One region of the Hominibacterium faecale genome, then DNA from elsewhere that is predicted to be linked to it. Evidence: predicted binding sites of a transcription regulator. Region 1 holds the regulator's gene; the other holds the start of a gene.
The links. Region 1 encodes HrcA, which represses chaperone genes, less so after heat shock. Its sites were predicted from a motif close to TTAGCACTCNNNNNNNNNGAGTGCTAA; they were not measured.
Positions count from the first base shown of each region.

Region 2: the regulator HrcA is predicted to act here: its motif matches at 1,643-1,669, upstream of LG211_RS16060 (Hsp20/alpha crystallin family protein).

Region 1 covers NZ_JAJAGH010000003.1:376,183-383,601, forward strand. Annotated here, with positions in the region: gene LG211_RS04505 (APC family permease) at 1-167, opposite strand, end outside; gene LG211_RS04510 (cytidylate kinase-like family protein) at 299-934, shown strand; gene hrcA (heat-inducible transcriptional repressor HrcA) at 1,285-2,331, shown strand; gene grpE (nucleotide exchange factor GrpE) at 2,321-2,902, shown strand; gene dnaK (molecular chaperone DnaK) at 2,966-4,843, shown strand; gene dnaJ (molecular chaperone DnaJ) at 4,918-6,066, shown strand; gene LG211_RS04535 (MFS transporter) at 6,222-7,419, shown strand, end outside.
Region 2 covers NZ_JAJAGH010000012.1:73,870-81,288, forward strand. Annotated here, with positions in the region: gene LG211_RS16050 (TetR/AcrR family transcriptional regulator) at 1-390, opposite strand, end outside; gene LG211_RS16055 (helix-turn-helix domain-containing protein) at 532-792, shown strand; gene LG211_RS16060 (Hsp20/alpha crystallin family protein) at 1,106-1,537, opposite strand; gene LG211_RS16065 (DUF3237 domain-containing protein) at 1,785-2,228, opposite strand; gene LG211_RS16070 (amidohydrolase) at 2,225-3,901, opposite strand; gene LG211_RS16075 (APC family permease) at 3,915-5,276, opposite strand; gene LG211_RS16080 (helix-turn-helix transcriptional regulator) at 5,391-6,335, opposite strand; gene LG211_RS16085 (MATE family efflux transporter) at 6,484-7,419, opposite strand, start outside.

The sequences.
Region 1 (7,419 bases):
GCGGTTAAAGTGGCGAAAATCACTGCCGGACCTAGAATGCCGGCCGCGCCGGAGCCGACTGTAAAGAGGCCGACGCCGATGACGGTTCCTACTGTGATTGTAACGGACTCGCGCATGCCGAAACATCGTTTCAGTGATGCGGTTTTATTGATATGTAAGTCTTTCATAATTCAATCCTTTCATTATAGCTTCTCTTTTTATGCTATGTAAAGTCAGAAAATTGGTGTTTGCCTTTGACGAATGGAAAATAAAGGAGTAAAATAAAGAAAAAGCACTGTTTGGAAAGTGGGGTGGAATCATGAATAATTATGTTATTACCATCGGCAGACAGGTTGGCAGCGGAGGCTCGGTTCTTGGAAAAGCTATCGCAGAGTATTTTGGATTCAGCTACATTGATAAAGAGCTGCTGAAAAAGGCAGCTGAGGAGCTGAACATTCCACAAGAGGATCTTGAAAATCTAGATGAACAGGAGTACCGGGTAGGAAAGTCTCTGTTCCAGTCCAGCATTTACAATTTGCCCTATATGACAGATGCATGGCTGGTACCGACGGGGGCAAATCTCTATCAGATTGAATCGGAGCTGATCCGTCAGTCGGCAGATGAAGGGCCTTGCGTAATTGTGGGACGGTGCGGATCTGATTTGTTCCGCGGCTATAAGAAGCATGTAAGCTTTTTTCTCCATGCTGACGAGGATGAAAGATTGGAGCGGCTGGAAAACACCCTGGATTTTTCCCACGAAAAATCACTGAAAATGATCGAAAAGGCCGATAAGGCAAGAGCGCGGTATTACAATACGTATACCGGAAGGAAATGGCTGGATCTGACCGGATACGATTTGTGCATCGACACCGGAAAACTGAGTGATGAGCAAGTGAAAGAAATCGCAGTAAACTACATTTGCACCAGATTTCCCGAACTGAAAAACAGACTTTAATACTACCGTCAAAGGACGGGCCGGGCTTGCGGCCCGGCAGGATTTATGGACATGAAATATTACACCAGGCAAGGGACTGCCGCATGAGGCAGTCCCCTTTTTGCGGAGTGCCGCCGGTGTTACTTTATCAGTTTACATCAAACTTGTGCATGTTCAGCCCGTGCGTCCTCAATTTTCGCCTCGAATCCCGGCCGATGGGAAATCGGGTCAGCCCATTTAATTTTCGGGAAAACCCTAAGAAAAATTTTCAAGAAATTTTTTAAAAGAGTGTTGACAATACTACATAAGAGTGGTAAATTTAAACTGTAATTAGCACTCACTTATAAAGAGTGCTAACAGGAGGGGCTATCATGGATTTAAGTGAAAGGAAACTGAAAATATTACAGGCTATTATCAGCGACTTCATTAGAACAGCAGAGCCGATCGGTTCCAGAACACTTTCCAAAAAGTTCGACTTGGGGATAAGCCCGGCAACGATTCGAAATGAAATGGCTGATCTGGAAGAGATGGGATATCTGACTCATCCCCACACATCAGCAGGTCGTGTTCCCTCTGAGCTGGCATATCGTCTTTATGTAAACGATATGATGAAAAAATATGAATTGAGCGAAGATGAAAAAAATGCCATCGCAAGCAAGCTTTATGAAAACGTGACGGAACTTGAAAAAACGGTACAGCACGCAGCGAAAATTTTATCGGATATTACCAATTTAACGTCGTTCGCCCTGACACCGTCGCCGGATGAAGATACATTAAAATACATTAACCTGCTGCCGGTAGACGAACATACCGTTGTTCTGATGATCGTTTCCCACAGCGGTAAGGTATCTAACACAGCCCTCAAGCTGAAGGTACCTTATACAGAGGATGGTCTGGAGCTTTTAGCCAAGACCATGACTTATAATTACCGAGGCAAGACCATCAGCGAAGTACTTACCTTAGATATTATCGAAAGCTTTGAGACGGATATCGAAGCCATGAGCACTTTGGCAAGGAAGGTCGTACCTAACTTCATCAAGACCCTGGAAGATATGCTCAACGTCAACTTGTACATGGATGGACTGACCAACATCTTTTCCATTCCTGAGTACAATGACTTGGATAAAGCAAAAATGTTTCTGGAAATGCTCAATAAAAAAGAGGACTTTACAAAGACATTGATCAACCGGGAAAACGGTGTAATCATAACCATTGGAAAAGAGAATGCCGAAGACATCATGCAGGATTGCAGCCTGATTACCGCCACTTATCATGTGGATGGAAAGCTGGCCGGCAAGATCGGCGTGATCGGGCCCACGCGGATGCGATACGGGCAAATTACTTCGGTCGTTGAATATTTGACGGAGAATATAAGCAATACGTTTAAACTGTCAGGAGGAGGTAAGGATGACGACTAACGAGCAAAAAGAACGCGAAATGGCTGAAGAAATAGCCGAAGAAAAAAAGGAGCAGCAAACAAAGGAAGCTGAAGCGTCCTGCGATGACGAAGCAAAAAAGGAAGAAAACCAATCCCAGGAAGGCGAGGAAGCGGAGAAACAGGAAGAATGCAAGGAACCTGAGGAGGACGAAAGTTCCCGCTATATGAGGTTGATGGCTGATTTCCAGAACTACAAAAAACGAGTAGAAAAGGAAAAAAGCGATATCTATTCCTATGCCAATGAAAAACTGGCGATTGAACTTCTGGCCGTCCTCGACAACTTTGAGCGGGCGCTGGAGCATAATGCCGATGACGCAAGCTTTAAAGAAGGCATGGAAATGATTTTCAAACAGCTTTTCGATGTGCTTGAAAAGGCAGGGCTGAAAGAAATACCTGCCCTTGGAGAAGAGTTTGACCCTAACTTCCACAATGCGGTGATGAATGAAGAAACCGATGAATATGAAAGTGGTAAAGTTTCCGGCGTCATGCAGAAAGGTTATACGCTCAACGGCAAAGTCATCCGCCCGTCCATGGTGAAGGTGGCCAGCTGATTAAATGGTTAATGTTTAAAAATTTAAATACATGAGAAATACAATATAAAAGGAGAGATTAACATGGGAAAAGTAATAGGTATAGACTTAGGTACAACAAACTCGTGCGTAGCAGTATTAGAAGGGGGAGAACCTGTCGTAATTGCCAACGCAGAAGGAAACAGAACCACTCCATCCGTAGTTGGCTTTGCCAAGAACGGTGAAAGATTGATCGGTGAAACCGCCAAAAGACAGGCCATCACCAACCCGGACAGAACCATTGCTTCAATCAAGCGATACATGGGTACTGACCACAACGTAGAAATTGACGGTAAAAAATACACACCGCAGGATATTTCCGCAATGATTCTGAGCAAACTGAAGGCGGATGCGGAAAGTTATCTGGGCGGTACAGTAACAGAAGCCGTCATCACAGTTCCCGCTTACTTTACTGACAGCCAGAAGCAGGCTACGAAAGATGCAGGTAAGATCGCCGGACTTGATGTAAAGAGAATTATTAACGAGCCGACGGCTGCTTCCTTAGCATACGGTCTTGATAAAGATGAAGCGCAGCATAAAATCCTGGTATATGACCTGGGCGGCGGCACATTCGACGTTTCCATTCTGGAGCTTGGCGACGGCGTATTCGAAGTACTGGCTACAAACGGAAATAACAAGCTTGGCGGCGATGACTTTGACGAAGCCGTGCTCAATTATCTGGCAGATACATTTGCGAAAGAAAATGGCATTGATTTGAGAAATGACAAGATGGCGCTGCAGAGATTGAAAGAAGCTGCTGAAAAAGCGAAGAAAGAATTGTCCAGCGCGCAGACCACCAATATCAACCTGCCGTTCATCACTGTAAATCAGGACGGACCGCTGCACATGAACATGGACCTGACAAGGGCCAAGTTCGAACAGCTGACCGCCGATCTGGTTCAGAAGACCATCGAACCAATGCAGAAAGCTATGAACGATGCCGGTGTTAACAACAGTGATATTTCCAAAGTAATCCTGGTCGGCGGTTCCACCAGAATCCCGGCTGTACAGGAAGCAGTTAAGAAAGTGACAGGAAAAGACCCGTTCAAGGGAATTAACCCGGATGAATGCGTAGCAATCGGCGCTGCTATTCAGGCAGGCGTACTGACCGGTGAAGTAAATGACGTACTGCTGCTGGACGTAACTCCGCTGTCCCTTTCCATCGAAACATTGGGCGGCGTAGCGACCAAGCTGATTGAAAGAAATACAACGATCCCCACCAAGAAGAGCCAGATCTTCTCCACAGCGGCGGATAATCAGACAGCTGTCGATATCCACGTCATGCAGGGGGAACGTGAAATGGCGGCCGGAAACACCACATTGGGACGCTTCCAGCTGACCGGTATTCCTCCGGCTCCCCGCGGAGTACCTCAGATCGAGGTTACCTTCGACATCGATGCCAACGGAATCGTAAATGTACACGCAAAGGATATGGGTACCGGCAAAGAACAGAGCATTACCATCACTTCTTCCACAAAACTGTCCGACGATGAAATTCAGTCTAAGGTAAAAGAGGCTGAACAGTACGCGGAAGAAGACAAGAAGAGAAAAGAAGAAGTTGAAGTTCGCAACCAGGCAGAAACGCTGGTATATGAGACAGAAAAGAACCTGAAAGAAATCGAAGGAAGTCTGTCAGAAGAAGAAAAAAATGCAGTAAACGCAGCTAAGGACGATCTGTCCAAGGCGCTTGAGGGCACCAACATCGACGAGATCAAGGATAAAACGGAAAAACTTACTGAACAGTTCCACGCTATTTCAGCTAAGATGTACCAGCAGGCACAGCAAAACGGCGGAGCAGGCGGCGCGGGATTTGACCCCAACATGGGCGGCCAGGCAGGCGGCGGCGCAGAAAACGGCCCTGCAGGAGACAACGTAGTAGACGCTGACTATGAAGTAGTGGATGAGGACAAGAAAGACAACTAATCCAACTCTGACAGAGCACTCCTTTTACAGGGAGTGCTCTGCCCGAGTATAATACTTAAAGTGAGGAAAAGGCTATGGCAGAGAATAAGAGAGATTACTACGAAGTCCTTGGACTGCAAAAGGGCGCCAGCGATGATGAAATCAAAAAAGCCTTCCGAAAGATGGCCATGAAATATCATCCGGACAAAAATCCCGGGGACAAAAAAGCCGAAGAACAGTTCAAACAAGTCAATGAAGCATACAGCGTTTTATCCGATCCTGAAAAGAAAAGCAAGTACGACCGTTTCGGACATGCAGGAGTAGATCCCAATGCCGGATTCGGCGGTGCGGGCGGCGGTTTTGGAGGCTTTGGCGCGGGCGGCTTTGAGGATATCTTCGATATGTTCGGAGGTATGTTCGGCGGAGGCGGCTCCCGACAGAGGCGGAGAAACGGCCCCATAAAAGGTAATGACCTGCAGAAAGCGATGACCATTACCTTCGAAGAAGCTGCTTTTGGTACAAAGAAAGAAATACAGATTAATAAATATGTGGAGTGCGAGACCTGCAGTGGCACCGGTGCACAGCCCGGTACTTCAAAAAAGACCTGCGGCAAGTGCGGAGGAACCGGAGAGGTTCATACGACACAGAGAACACCGTTTGGTACATTCCAGAGCTCATCCCCATGCCCGGACTGCGGAGGTACCGGACAGATCAACGAGCATCCGTGCGGCGACTGCGGCGGAACTGGGAAAGTGAGAAAGTCTGTCACCATTTCTGTGGATATTCCAGCCGGCGTTGACAACGATTCGGTCATATCCATCAAAGGACAGGGCGAACCGGGCAGCAACGGCGGCCCCAACGGAGATTTGTATGTTGTATTGACCGTAAGGCCGCATAAACTATTTGAACGAAAAGGCCAGGATCTGTGGCTGGAAATTCCCATCACTTTCGATCAAGCGGCTCTTGGAGACGATATTACCGTCCCAACCTTAGAGGGCAAGGTGTCCTATAAAGTTCCGGCGGGAACACAACCGAATACCGTGTTCAGGCTGAAAGGAAAAGGCGTAAAATCCGTACGCTCAAGTAGAAAAGGTGATCTGTATGTAAGAGTGATTTTGGAGGTTCCAACCAAACTGAGCGGCAAGCAGAAGAAAGCGATTCAGAACATGGCAAAAGAAGTGAAGAACGATTGCTATAAAAGGAAAAGCGGATTTTTAGACTCCATGAAGGAGTTCTTCAGTTAAAAAGATTATATAAAAGAGACTGGGTGCATTTGTTGCCCAGTCTCTTTTACTTGATATTATTGTTGTAATTTTTGCAATTTTGCAACAACTATTGACTATATGGTAACCGGATCGTTTATAATAAACTTGTTGACTTTATAAAAGGAAGTGTCAAAATGAAATTAAATCTGAAAACCAAAATTGCATATGGCCTTGCCGGTGTGGGAGATTCGGCGCTTTATAGTCTGGCGGGAACATTTTTGCTGTTTTTTCTGAGCACAGTGGTCGGTATTAGCCCCGGTATTGCAGGAACGCTTGCAGCCATCGGCTCAGTGTGGGAAACGATCTGCGGTGCTATCGTTGGTTATCTTTCCGATAATACCTATACCAGATTCGGAAAGAGAAAGCCTTATCTTCTGATTGCAGCCTTTCCACTGGCGGTATTGACAGGCCTTTTATTCACGACCATCAATGCTAGTGAAATTGTCCGCGTACTCTATTATGGAATTGCCATACTGCTTTTTTGGACCTCGTTTTCGACCTTCTTTGTTCCCTATTTGGCTTGGGGAGCGGAATTGACCCAGGATTACGATGAACGGACGGTTTTGCGGGGATATACCTATTTTTTTAATACCCTTGGTATGGCCATCGGTATGATTCTTCCCAACATTATCGTTGATTTCCTTTTGAATCAGGGTAAAAGTTCGACCCAGAGCTGGCAGCTGATGGCTGTGTTCTGCGGAGTTTGTTCAGCTCTGACGATTTTAATCGGAGCGGCAGGGATCAAAGACCGATATGAGAAGGAATACGCTCAGAAAAAAGCTGCCGGCACGCTGCCGGAGAAGAAGAGGAATAAGGTAAAACCAAAGGAACTTTTGCGCATGGCCTGGGATATGGTGCGAAACTATGGACAGATTCTAAAGCTGCGCTCCGTTCGTTTTATTGTTGGCACCAGTGTTTTTTACTTGATCGCTTACGCCATTTTCTGCGCCGACAGAATGTATTTCTTCACTTATAATATGGGACTTTCCGCGGCGGGAATTACCTTTATCCTGGCCGTTATGACCTTTGCTTCTGTGGTGTTTGTGCCGGTTATTCTGCGGGTCAATCAATACTTTGATAAACGAACCATGTTTATTTTCGGTATGGGGTTCTGCGCCCTCATCATGGCCTTGTTCGGCATTACCGGCGTTTCATCCATGATCATGCTCTGCCTCTTTTCCCTGGCATATTGCGTGGGGAGCATTTGCTACTGGCAGCTGGTGCCGGCTATGATCTATGATGTCTGTGAAGTGGATCAATTGGCCAACGGAAAAGAACGCGCCGGGCTGGTGATTTCACTCCAATCCTTGTCAGAGTCTTTGGCCAATGCGG
Region 2 (7,419 bases), on a different contig from region 1:
CTCCACAAGCTCATGAATATAGTTGGCATACCGGGTTCCCTCGGAGCAGCAAATCACCAGTTTGAACGCATCGAAATGATCATAGATGTAATTGATAAAGTAATTCAGGTAGCTGGTAGATAAATCTTGGCTCTGTCCCGTTTTATCCTCTGTAACCAATTCATAATGTGCTTGCTGCGCCTGTTTAAACTGAGCGATCAGTTCATCGGCCTCCGGAGCTACCAAAGCGTCAAACAACGCTTCCTTACTGTTGTAATAGCCATAAAAGGCCCCTTTGGTAAAACCGGCTTCTTTGACAATGGCCCGCAGGGAAGCATCTTTAAAGCCCTTCTCCAAAAACTCCCGCTTTCCAACCTCAAGAATGCGCTTTTGCGTATCAGTCAGCTTCACGTTTTGTTCTCCCTTCATATACCATTGGTATATTAACATAAGCAGTGTAATTTGTCAACAAGTTTTGAGCGAGCGTATAGCGCTGGATCGAAAACAACTTTGAAATTAGCGCCTTAAATATAGAGGATTTGACGAAAATAAATGCCGCAAGAAGTTCACGTTGATCCTGTGGCATTTTATATTATGGTTGCGCTTAACAAAAACAAGTTCCAAAAAGCATTTCAGCTTACAGAAGGCATAAGCATTAGGGAATACATTCGGGCATTGCGGATGGAACTTGCTCTGGAACCTTTTGAAAAAAGCGATATGTCCACTGGCAACATCGCAAAAGCAGTTGGCTATCATGGAGTATCAAATTTCTACCATGTCTTTCAGCAGAGATTTGGAGAAACATATTCATAAGCTGTTTTCACAGATTGGCAAGCAATGCAAACATGTACATGTTTGCGATTTTGGCGGGTTTTCTACCCGCCAAAATGCTTGTTGAGGGATAACCCCCAAGCCCCCAAGATCGCTACCTTCGGTAGCGGCTGCGCGTCCTGCGGACGCTGAAAAATTTTTAATAAGCAAAAGAAAAACTCTATGCAAATGGTTCGTCCATTCACATAGAGTTTTCTTATTTCCCGTTCACTTGGCATAGGTTAGTATTTTCGCAATACTTCTATATGTTCCTCTGCCATTCTGAGGCAGCCTCTTCTCTCGTTTGTGATGTGCTTTATTCAATGGAAATCAGCTTTTTCTGCTCTTCCAGTTTTTTCGGTTCTTCTTTTGGTATTGACAGGTGCAGCGTGCCGTCTTTAAAGGAAGCTTTGATGTCTTCCTCTGTTACTCCGTTCCCTACATAGAAGGTCCTGGAGCAACTGCCGGTGTAACGCTCTCTGTGAATATAGTTGCCGTTCTCGTCTTTTGTGTCGTTGGACTCATTTTTCGTGGCAGTGATGGTCATGTAACCGTCCTTCAGCTCTGCGCTAATGTCTTCCTTCGCATAACCCGGCAGGTCAATGTCCATCAGATAATCTCCATCCTGTTCCTTAATATCGGTCTTCATGACGTTCTTGTTGCTATCCATTCTGCTGAAAAATGGGTCTTTGAACATCTCGTCAAACAAATCCAAACCGAAACTACTTCTTCTAGGCACCATCATCATATGTCATCCCTCCTTAATTTCTAACCAGTGGCAAAACGCAGGTTAGATAAAATATAATGATTTTATGTTCCCCCTTTTGGAACAATTTTATAATAACACTTTTTGTTAGCACTGTAAAGAGGTGAGTGCTAATTTTTCCGAAAATTTTTTTGCCTCTTTTGAGAAAACTGTAGATTTCAATGCTTTTGCATTATAATGGAAAAATTTTGCACTTACTCAGTCCGGCTTTATTCTTCTGACCCTGAATTCAAACCTCATACACGGAAAACCGCAAAGCCTGCCAGCTGTCAATCGCGCCTTCACAGACGAAAAGCCTGTTTTCCAGCCATTTATACTCGGAACTGCCGACATCGAATCTGGCAGTTCCTTTATAATAATATTCCTCCGAAGAAACGGCTTCCCCGGCCAAAAGCTTTTCCTCCAGCTCCTGCGCCAGATGGAGATAGGCGTCGATCTGCATGAACAGCTCTGCGCCGTCATCGGTTTTGAGAAGCACCGGAGCATAGATGATATTCACCCCCTCTGATGGCGTATAGGTCGTAGACGCTCCCACAGGCAAAATTCTGCCCTTCATCCTATCGCCGGAGAAAGAGCCTTCGCCTGCAGGGGAGATCAGCAGGTCCCCCCTGCAGGTGTTCTCGATTAAAAGATCGGAGGTCTGCTCCAGCTCCATATCAAACAACTTCCTCATAAGCTGCCTCTGATGACCGTTCCTTCAAAAATAACCGCATCGATCGCAGCATCTCTCAGCTGCTCCAGGGGCATATCGAAAATGTTTCTGTCTACCAGAATCATATTTGCCAGCTTGCCCGCTTCGAGGGAGCCCATTTTGTCCTGCCAGCGAAGCTGTATTGCACCGCCAATGGTATAGCCCTTCAGTAGAACAGGAAGGCTCAGTTTCGCTGAGGCCGGCGGCCTCATGGACCCCGGATATTTTTGTGGATTCAGAGGGAACTCCGGATCCACTTTTGTGGCCGCCACCTGCATGCCAAAGAAGGGATAGGCCCTGTGAAGTTCGTATCCGGTCACCACATCGCTGGAGAAGGTAACAAGAGCGCCGCTTTCGATCATCGGGTTGAACTGGTACATCCTTCTCCACTTTTCTTCCGAATAATAGTTCATGGCTTCTTCGCCGAAATATCCGCCCGACCAGTGGCAGGACCAGTTGATGGTAATGCCCAGCTCCGCCGGCCGTTTCATGTCCGCCGGATCCACAACTTCGCAGTGGGCCAGCACCGGCATACATACCCAGGGAACGCCCGCGGCGGCAGCCTGCGCCTTGGCAGCTTCCACTGCGTCGCAGGCAACCCGGAAGCCCCGGTCGCCGACCACATGGATATGCAGATCCAATCCCTCCTCGTTGCACAGCAGGAAACATTTGGTGAGCTCATCGGTCTCCATCATAATTTCGCCGTAATTTCCCGGGTCATGGATATGTTCATGGAGGGAAGCCGAATTGCCGCTCTCATTGGTACCGTCTAAAAAGAGTTTCATGGTATTTATTTTAATATGCTTTGTCGTGTATTTTTTTTGGTATTCCTTCAGCTTTTCGATCTTTTCCGGGAGATCCGCATAATTCCAGAATCGGACCATGCCATCATAATACACTCGAAGCTCGCCCGCTTGGTCCAACTGGTAAATGCCTTCGATCTGGTCGTCGTTTTCAATAAACCCGTCGGCCATGGCCGTGATGCCGCTTTCCTCCAGGAAATCGAAGAACCCTTTCATCGTTTCCCCGGTCAGCTCTTCCGGCGGATACCAACCGAGAGTGCGGAACATATTGTCAGCAAACTTATACCAGGCCATTTCCCGGATCCAGCCGGTGGGATTCCCCTCTTCGTCTCGCACAAAGGTCTCTAACGGTCCTGGGTCCGGCGTATTTTTATCCACCTTTAGCAGCTCCAGCATTTTGCTGTTGACCCAGCATAGATGCTCGCCAAAATCCTGGCAGAGCACCGGCCTGTCACTGACCGCCGTATCCAGCAGTTCCTTAGTCGGCCCGTGTTCATCGAACATGGAAGTGGGGTAATATTCAAAATACAGAAAGGGACATTCCGACTTGGGATGCTTCTCGCCGTATTCTTTCACAAAGCGCAGCAGCTCATCCACATCCTCGGTCCAGGGCAGGCGGACATGCCACAAGCTCTTAGTCACCCATCCCGGATGAATGTGACTGTCGATCATGCCAGGAAGTAGGCATTTTCCGCCGAGATCATGGACATCTGCATCCGGATACGCTTCCAATTTGGCATCTGATTGATCGCCCACAAATTGGATCCCTGTTTCATCAAAAATAATGCAGTTTGCTTTTGGACATGCTTCATTGGATGTATAAATATCCGCGTTTTTAAAAATCGTTGTCATCTGCCTTTCCTCCTTATTCATCAAGCTTCATTTCCGGCGGCAGCTCTTTAAATCCCCTGGTTTTGATCGCCAGATAAAGGATGCCCACCAGAAGCCATGCGCCTCCCAGAATCTTAGCCGGCGTCTCGATAAAGTAGAACACGACGACGAGACTTACCATTCCCAGAGCAGGAATGACAAGATGCCGAAACATCGCTGCCCCGCCTCTTTCTTTGCCCCGGATGATATAATGGCTGATGACCGATAAATTGACCATAAAGAATCCGCAGACAGCGCCGAAGGACACCAGCGATGCAGCGCCCATTACATTGTCCTGATAAAAAATTGCGGTCAGTGCGATGAGGGTCGTCAGTACAATATTGTTTACCGGGGTCTGGAATTTTGGCGATAATTTGCCGAAGAATTTCTTTGGCAGGATGTTGTCGCGGCCCATGCCGTACAGAATTCGGGAAACAGCGCCCATGCCCGCCATGGCGCATACAAAGCTGCCGCAGTTATCGATTACAAAAAACATGGTTCCCAGCCAGTTCATGCCGAGATGGGGGAAAAGCTCGAAGATACCCGTGTCCGGATCTTCAATCCCTGTATGGGCCTGGGGCCACGCGATTTGGGAGAAATAGGCGACAATGGCGAAGATAACGCCCGCTCCGATGACAACGCCCATGATGGCTTTCCCCATCACTTTTTGCGGTTCCTTTGCTTCTTCTGCCAGAGTCGTTACCGCGTCAAATCCCACAAAGGATGCGCAGAGGACGGCCGACGCCGCAAGGGTGCCCTTTAGCTCAAAATTGTCAGGATTGTAAAAAGCCGACGGATCGAATAAAGTCCCCGAACCGCCGCCGTTTGTCACATATCTCACAATGCAGGCCACAAAGAGAATGGTGAAAGCGATTGCGGCGCAAGTGACGATGGTATCGATGATGCTAGCCGTTTTTATGCCCACAATATTGACGATCATGCCGATGGCAGCCACAAAGACAACGATGGCCCACACCGGAAGCACTGGAAAATACTCATTGATGTAAACGCCCAAGAGCAGGTAGCAGATCATCGGCAGCAGCAGATAATCCACCAGCATCACCCATCCTGATAAGAAGCCTAAGTGGGGCTGCACCGACTTGTTTACATAGGTGTATGCAGAGCCGGCCGAAGGATACGCTTTTACCATCTGGGTATAGCTGTAGGCCGTAAGCGCCATCACGACAGCAGTAACACATAATGCCAGCGTATACATGCCGTGGGTGCTGGGCGTAAACAGTCCGTAGTAGTTGAATACCACGGTTGGGGCCAGATATGCCAGCCCAAACATAATGATCAGCGGCAGCGTTAACGTTCGCTTTAATGTAACTTCTCCCGCTTGCTTTTGTTCACTCATAATAAACCTCCCTCTAATAATATTTCCTATTGTTATAATATTCAGAAAATTAATTAAAGGCAATGTCTTTTTATTGTTGTTTTTAATAGGTTTATCATGATTTCAACAATAGAATCATTCTAAAAACAGGTTCATATAGTGTTCGATCAGCAGATTGTCCACGATCGTTCGGATCACATAGGGTTCGTAATAGACCATATTATCCTGGGATTGATTAATGTATTTTTCACGAAATTGTTTAGGGGTGCATTTGTACCACTCTTTAAAAGCTTTGTAGTAATACTGGGGATCAGAAAACCCGCATGCTTCTGAAATTTCAACGATTGTATAATTGGTGTTGATCAGATACCATTCCGACTTGTTGGCCCTGATATACGCCAGCATTTGCCGAAAGCCGATGGACACCTTGCGCATGAATTCGGAGACATAGCTGCTGCTCAGTCCAAGATGGGAGGAAAGATCCTTCAACGTTATTGTTTCAACCAAATGTTTATCAATATACGCATAGATCTCCTGATTTCTTTTGAGAATTTCTTCATGAAATTCTGTTTTACCGGAATGGAAAAAGATGATATCAAAATGGTGAACAAATAGATCGGTGATGGATTCGGTGATTTGGGTGATTTTCGCCGCGTCCTGTTCCAGGCTGCCGTCAAGTATAAACTTTAATAAGGCAATCAGGATTCCCCGCAGACGATCGTGATAGACGGTGGGATAGGGCATAGTTGTCTCTTTGCAGCCCTCGCAGACAAAGAGCATATGCTTAATATTGGGGTATTTTTTCTCAAACCACATTAAATCAACATAGAAGGACACGCACATATTATAGCCGTCGCTGTGAAGATAATATGCGTCCCGGTCAACCGAAACATATTCGCCTGTATTGAGTATGAACTCTTCGTAGGCATAGGCGAATTTAATGGTTCCAGTCAGACAGAAGATAATTTCCAGCGTGCCCGCATCGTGCATACACAGCGGCTTGTCTTTAACGGAATAAACGCTGATGCTGAGGGGAGTATTTTCAATTTTGGTAATACTTTGTACGGGTGAAGTGTTCATCGATTCTTTCTATGAAGCTGCCGCAGTTTGAGAAGAATGCCTTTTTTAAATGTGTCATACGCTGGGCTGCCGTAAGCTGCCCAAATCTGCCCGCGCAGCAGTCTCCTTCCTTTCTTTTGATTTTCAAATTTATCCCATGCGGATGGATTTAAATTTCAAGTTTTCTCATAACCACGCAGTAGGCCGCAAAGAGCAGAACCGCTGCTCCCAGCCAGGCTGCGATTTCCACAAAATAGATTCCGGCCGCACCGATGATGGTCACCACTAACACGGCCATCACAGCCCTTAAAATCAGCTCAACCACTCCCGCAGTCACAGCAATCCAAACCTTTCCCAAACCCATTAGAATATTGCGGTAGGTATTGAGCGCATATAAGGCGAACAGCATGATGCTCATGATAAACAAGTATTTATATGCGATATCCAAGACCTGTCCCGCCACTTCAGCTTCCGCGGAAATGAACAGCAGTAAAATATTTTTCCCGAAGAGAATCATTATGACACCGATGGACACAGAAGCGACGGCACCAAGGATCAGTGCCACTCTTGTTCCCTTTTTTATACGTTCTTTGCTGCCGGCGCCATAATTTTGACCGGTATACACCATCATGGCATTTCCCACGGCCAGCGAGATGGCTTCCAGTACTCCGTACAGCTTGTTGGTAGCCGTAAACCCTGCCACGTAGATAAAGCCCAGTGTGTTGAGGGCGTACTGGACCACGATGCCGCCGATGGCTATGATCGCATACTGGAAAGCAGATGGCAGTCCCTTACGCCAAAGCTGTCTCAGAATAGGTTTATCCAGTTTCCAGTCTTCCTTTTCTGACTTGAGGATAGAGATTTTTCGGATTTTGTTGAAACAATAAATGCAGGAGACGGTCTGGGCGACAATGGTAGCCACAGCAGCTCCTCCGATCCCCCACTTGAACGCTAAGATAAAGAGCAGATCCAGCCCAATGTTGGAAAGAGATGAAATGAGCAGGGCAATAAAGGGCGTGCTGCTGTCGCCCAGCGCGCGCAGAATGCAAGCGGCTATGTTGTACATCATCACCACAAATATACCTGCATACATGATAGTAACATA